DNA from 2 places in the Lysinibacillus sp. GW823-FHT06C08 genome. Region 2 is predicted to be linked to the other one. Evidence: predicted binding sites of a transcription regulator. Region 2 holds the regulator's gene; the other holds the start of a gene.
The links. Region 2 encodes Rex, which represses fermentation and respiration genes when NADH is low (regulators of the CRP and FNR family bind a similar motif). Its sites were predicted from a motif close to TTGTGAAATATTTCACAA; they were not measured.
Positions count from the first base shown of each region.

Region 1 (3,416 bases), on a different contig from region 2:
ACTCGTATATAAAGTCCAATAGTTTAAAACAGGCTGCCCGTTAACGAGATCCACATACCCTCCACCAGCAATAGCAAAGACAACAGACAACGATGCAGGAATTAATAAACCTGCTACACCATAGGTCAGCGTGTAACCAATATGTCCTCTTGTACCATACGATTCAAAGGCATAATAGGAACCCCGAATGGCTAATAGTACAAGGGAAATGCTGACTGGTATAAGTAAAATGGTTCCATAGTAAAAAGCAGTTTGCGGGAAAAATCCTACGATCCCTACAAAGAAGAATACCAAAAAGACATTGGTTACTTCCCAAACAGGCGATAAATATCGTTTAATAATATTCGTTAAAATATGATTCTTCCCAATCAGTAGGCTATAGGCGTTAAAGAAACCTGCACCGAAATCAATCGATGCGACAATGACATAGCCAAATAGGAAAATCCACAATACTGAAATACCAAGAATCTCTAATGTCATAGGATGTCACCGCCTTTTTCAGAGTGGCGATCTTCAATCTCACGCTCAATGGGATTCTTTTTAAACATTCGCACCAAGACGACAATGCTTCCTACCGCTAAAACTGCATATACACCTGCAAACAACAACAGCATTAAATCCACATGATCACTCGTTGTGGCCCCTTCTGGAGTTCGCATCAAGCCATAAAGAATCCATGGTTGACGTCCAACCTCAGCAAGCCACCAGCCCGCTTCAATAGCAATGATAGAAAGTGGCCCCCCCGCCACAATGATCCATCGATACCAGCGTGAATGAATAAACTGCCAGCCCCGTGCTTTCCCTACAACATACAGTAATGAAACTAGCACCATAAACATACCTATGGAGACCATAATATCAAAAAGATAATGAATATAGAGTGGTGGTAGATCCTCTTCCTCGAATTGATCTAATCCAATTACCTCTGCATTAGGATTAAAATGTGCAAGAATGCTTAAAGCATACGGAATTTTGATGGCATATTTCACTTCTTCTCCATCTAGCACGCCAAATAAAACAAGAGAAGCCTTTCCTTCCGTTTCAAAATGCCATTCCGCTGCAGCTAATTTTTCTGGTTGATATTCCGCTAAGTATTTTCCTGAGAAATCTCCAATCACAGCTGCTGCAATGGAGAAAATTAAACCAATTTTCATCAGTAACAGTAATGCTTTTTTATGGTATACATGTTTCGATCCTTTAAGCATTCGGTATCCTGCTATAGCGGCTAGAACAAATGCAGATGTCATATACGCTGTTACTAGTACATGCGCCACCTTTGTAGGCATAGCAGGGTTAAACATCGCTAAGAAGGGTTGAATATTAACAAGGTTCCCGTCGACAATATCGAAACCTCTCGGGGCATTCATAAAGGCATTCACGATTGTAATAAATACAGCCGACATCGATGCACCTACTGCAACTGGAATTAACAATAGCATATGCTTTTTCTGACTATCGAAGCGGTCCCAAGTATATAAATAAATGCCCAAAAATATAGCTTCAAAGAAAAATGCAAACGTTTCCAAAAAAAGTGGTAATGCAATGGTTTGACCAGCTAGTTGCATAAAGTTGGGCCATAATAATGATAGTTGTAAGCCAATTGCAGTTCCAGTCACAACACCCACTGCAACCGTAATGACGAAGCCACGTGCCCAACGTCTTGCCATTAAAATATAATGCTCATCATTCTTTTTATACCCAGTCCATTGAGCAATCATAATCATTAACGGGACACCAACTCCTATCGTTGCATAAATGATGTGGAACGATAAAGTTAACTCAGTTAATGCACGACTCCAATAGACTGCTGATTCGTTTATCATCTCATTGCCCCCTAGCTCCCAAATATTCTTCCAAGAATGGAAAGTAGCATAATGATTGCAACACCAAAGCTTAGCCAAATAAGCTTCTTCTCCTGTGACTTATACAAAAGCAACACTTCCTTTCCTTTATCCATACCCCATTTTCCACTATTACAACGAAAAAAACCTTTATAATGGACCGAAATTTCAGCCTATTAATAAGGTTTCAAAATTTGTTCATGTAATATACGCACATTTGCCAAACATTTTTCTTAATTCATTCACAATCCCTAATTCTAAAGGTTGGACTTACTACATATTTAATTTTTCGCTGCGGGCTATTTGCTTTAGTCTATTATCTTTTTAGTCGTTTTGGTGTTCTTCAAGAGTATGCTGATTCCTTTATACAAAAAAGCTCATCCTCGCTAAAACGAAGATGAGCTTTTCATATATTATATACGGTCCTCTTCGCGAATATCAGCAAGAGGGACAAAAATTTCGATATGACGCTTTAAATTTTCAAAGGTAGCTGGAGCGTCTCCGCCATATTCACCATCTAGATTAAGATGTACTTCGTTTTCAGTAGTGACTTTGACAACACTCGCTTTTTTGTAAATGACACGGTCATCATTTAAATGTTCGCCTCTTAATGCCATAGCCGCTAGTTGAATAAACTCAGGTAGGCTAACCTTCTTTAACACTAATAATGTAAAGAATCCATCATTGATACTTGCATCTGGTGCAAGTTTTTCAAAGCCTCCTACAGAGTTGGTTAAACCACATAAGAACATCATGGCATCCCCGTCAAACACTTCCCCATCATATTCTATACGCATATGGGAGGCTTTGATGGATGGAATCATTTCCACTGCTTTTAAATAGTAGGCTAACTGCCCAAGCATTGTTTTCATTTTACTTGGTACTTCATATGTTAGCTCCGTAATCCGTCCGCCAGCAGCAATGTTGATGAAATAGCGTTCGCCATTTAATAGACCGACATCCACTGGCAATGTATCGCCTTGTATAATAATGTCTACCGCTTCATCAATATTTCGCGGGATATGCACGGCACGGGCAAAATCATTTGTAGTGCCCATTGGAATTAGACCAACTTTTGGACGGTTTTCAAATGGACTTACACCTGAAACAACTTCATTTAAAGTGCCATCTCCACCAACTGCGATGATTATATCAAAGCCACGGTCTACTGCATCTTTTGCTGCAAGTGTTGCATCGCCTTCACCGGTTGTTGCGTGACAGGATGTTTCATAGCCTGCTACTTCTAATTTTTCCAACACCTCTGGTAGATGCTTCTTAAACGCTTCGCGTCCAGATGTAGGATTATAAATGATTCTTGCTCGTTTCATAACATACCTTCCTGCTTCATAAGATTCTATTTCATTCAACGATTTACTCGCTAAAATGTTGCATTACGTTTGTTACTTTTGTAACGCGTTTGTCACCTGTTTTTTAAAGTCTTCATAGACATACGTCCAATATACTTGGTTCGTTATATTTTCCTCACGAATCTCCGCATAAAGGGCCTTTTGAGCCTCTTCAAATGTTGGATCTTCTTTATCTGGTAAGCTTGCGCGCTTCGTTACAACAAGCTCT
Region 1 is NZ_JBXAHN010000010.1:102,206-105,621, forward strand. It holds gene AC1Q6O_RS19880 (cytochrome d ubiquinol oxidase subunit II) at 1-480, opposite strand, end outside; gene AC1Q6O_RS19885 (cytochrome ubiquinol oxidase subunit I) at 477-1,823, opposite strand; gene AC1Q6O_RS19890 (diacylglycerol kinase) at 2,255-3,169, opposite strand; gene AC1Q6O_RS19895 (thioredoxin family protein) at 3,242-3,416, opposite strand, start outside.
Region 1: AC1Q6O_RS19885 (cytochrome ubiquinol oxidase subunit I) is a predicted target of Rex. The motif match lies at 2,072-2,089, and genes of this name have one in related genera.

Region 2 (3,416 bases):
CCATTTTAGAAGAGTTCGTCTTCCGTAGAGTTATATTTGGATCACTTGTCCAAACAACAAACTTCTGGGTGGCGGCAATAGTAAGTGCTATATTCTTTGCGATTATCCACTTCGACTTCTCCCATATTTTACTTTATACAATTTGTGGTTTGATCTTCGCCTTTTTATATCACAAAACAAAACGTATTTGGACTTCCATTATTGCACATGTCATGCTGAATGGATTTGTGACACTTGTACAATTCTATGCAGAACCATTGCAAAAGTTTCTTCAAGAACTAGAAAAAATGCAATAAATTTTTGTAAAGCTCTATAAAGTTGTCAAAAATACAAAAGCTCGGTGCCTTTATGTAGGCACCGAGCTTTATCTATTACTGTTTATTCAATTCTTCTATTTGTCGTCGTTGTTGCTCAAGAGCCTCTTCAATCTGGCGTTTTTGCTCAGCTTCCTGCTCTTCTTTTAATCGAATTTCCTCTGATTTTAAATATTTCCTATAACCAACTCGAGATATCATAATACTAATTTCATACAGGATAAATAGGGGTACTGATACCATTAAGTGAGACGCCAATTCAGGTGGTGCAATGAGAGCAGCACATACAAATAAACCAAAGTATGAATATTTACGAATACGAATTAGTAGATCAGGACTCAATATACCTATCCGTGAAAAGAACAATACTACAATAGGTAATTGGAATAGAAAACCGAATGGTATTGTGAGTTTAAATAAAAATGTAAAATACTCATGTATTCCAATTGTTTGCTTAATATCTAAATCATTTGATAAATTCATCATGAATTTGATGACATACGGGAATAATAAAAAGTATGAAAAAGATAACCCTGCGATAAACAATAAAAATGAATATGGTATATAGCTTAAGGTTGCTCTTCGCTCTACTTCCCTTAATCCTGGACTAATAAATGACCACAATTGATACATTAATACTGGCGATGAAAGAATAAATGCAATTAAAAAAACAACTTGAATATAAATTGCTAGTGGTGTTACTACGTCAAATGCATGGAGCTCAATATTATATTTTGCTCCGGTAGCTTGAAGATATTTAACAAGTGGCTTGGCGACAAAAAAGGCGCCGGCCATAGCGAGAACAAAGAAAACGGCAACAATGAACAGCCGTTTTCTTAATTCTTCTATATGCTCAATGACAGTTAGATCTTTTGGATTCATTCCTCAACATCCTAACTTACTTATCTAGTTCTTTCTTTTTCTTGTCATCATCATCTTCGTCGGCTAAACCTTTAGTAGCATTTTTGAATTCACGTAGTGTTGAACCAAATGCTTTACCAAGCTCTGGTAACTTTTTAGGACCAAAAATTAGTAACGCGACAACTCCGATAATAATGAGGCTCATAGGACCAATACCGCCCATTACAGCCACCTCCTCTTTATATCCATCATTTTAACGCATATTTCGCCATTTTGCTAACTAATTATATGTGAAAGTTTTTCGTCACTCTCACTGATTTTACCTTGTTTTATTTAAAATTACTATTTGACAGAAACAGTGAACTCCACTATAAAATATGTAAAATTTTCACACTTCCTGATTCCGAATTAAATAAATAAGCGCTTGCAATTCTACCGATAAATCAATGGTTAAGAGCTGCATGCTATCTGGCACCGTTAAGCGCTCGGGCGTAAAGTTTAAAATTCCCTTTGCATTCATAGCCGCTAAACGATCTGCCATTTTTTGCGCAGAGCGTGGTGATACTGTTAAAATAGCTAGCTCTGCCCCGTATTCTGCATACTTTTCTTCCAGCAAATCAGGATGAAAAACAGGAATGTTACTAATCATTTTGCCATCCTTCGGCGCTTTCGAATCAAATGCTACAACAATATGAGTGTTGTGGTTTTTTTGAAAATTATATTTTAATAATGCACTGCCTAAATTCCCCACGCCAATTAACGCTACTTTTGTTGTTTCATGTTGATCAAGCGTCTGGCTAAAAAATTGTAATAGATGCTGTACATCGTAGCCATAGCCTTTCTTTCCAAGAGCACCAAAATAAGAAAAGTCACGGCGAATGGTTGCAGAATCTATTTTCATCGCTTCACTCAGTTCCTTCGACGAAATACGTTCCATACCTTCTTGTGCAAAGTTTTGAATAAATCGATAGTAAAGAGGAAGTCTTTTTGTAGTGGCTTGTGGAATTTTTAATTCTTGTTTCAAACTTTCTCCTCCTTAAGATGAAACTCAATCAATTTTACTGTACTAATTTTAATACATTTATCCTTAACTATATACAACATTTTTCAATCCACTAGCGTATTTCTCTTTAGTTAATGGCGCTTTGTACGCAGCTAACTAAAAAGAAATCGTTTCAATCTTACATGACTGCTCGGAATAAGTAAAGCACCGACATTGCATGCAAATCGTTCATCCATTACACTAAGGTAGAATTGAGGTGTCAAGAATGATTGTTTTACAGGTCAATCAACTAACTAAATCCTTTCTTGCAGATGAAATTTTAAGTGGTGTGAAATTAGAAGTTCAACACCGTGATCGCGTTGCCTTAGTAGGGCGCAACGGTGCAGGTAAATCTACTTTATTAAAAATAATCGCTGGTCAAATGTCCTATGACTCAGGGGATATCATTATTCCAAAGGGCATCCAGGTTGGCTATTTAGAGCAACATGCCGGATTAAATTCTACGTTAACTATTTGGGATGAAATGATGACCATTTTCGAACCCCTTTTAGCTCAAGAACAAACACTCCGCTCGCTCGAACAGCAAATGGCAGACCCTACTGTTTATGAAAATCCTACTCTGTATGCCAAAGTTATGTCGGAATACGATCAACTACAGCATACATTTAAGGATGCTGGCGGCTATCAATATGAATCGGACATACGCTCAGTGCTTCACGGCATGCAATTCTATCCGGAAGACTATGATAAACCTATTAGCTCACTATCTGGTGGACAACGCACACGCTTAGCACTAGCTAAGCTTTTATTGAGTAAACCAGACCTACTAATTCTCGATGAGCCTACGAACCATTTAGATATTGAAACATTATCTTGGTTAGAATCTTATTTAAAGAACTATGAGGGCGCTATTTTAATTGTTTCCCATGACCGCTACTTCTTAGACCAAGTTGTTTCCATTGTCTACGAAGTTTCACGTCATCGTGTCACAAAATTTACAGGCAACTACAGTGCTTATTTAGATGAAAAAGCTAAAAACTATGAACGTGATGTCAAACTTTTTGAGCGTCAGCAAGACGAAAAGGCCAAGCTAGAGGATTTTATCCAAAAGAATATTGCACGTGCCTCTACAACAAAAATGGCACAAAGTCGACGGAAGATGCTTGAACGAACAGAGTGGATGGAATCGCCGGATGGTGATGAGAAATCCGCTAGTTTTGGTTTTACGATTGAACGTC
Region 2 is NZ_JBXAHN010000016.1:25,342-28,757, reverse strand. It holds gene AC1Q6O_RS22225 (CPBP family intramembrane glutamic endopeptidase) at 1-296, shown strand, start outside; gene tatC (twin-arginine translocase subunit TatC) at 372-1,196, opposite strand; gene AC1Q6O_RS22215 (twin-arginine translocase TatA/TatE family subunit) at 1,213-1,398, opposite strand; gene AC1Q6O_RS22210 (redox-sensing transcriptional repressor Rex) at 1,564-2,199, opposite strand; gene AC1Q6O_RS22205 (ABC-F family ATP-binding cassette domain-containing protein) at 2,444-3,416, shown strand, end outside.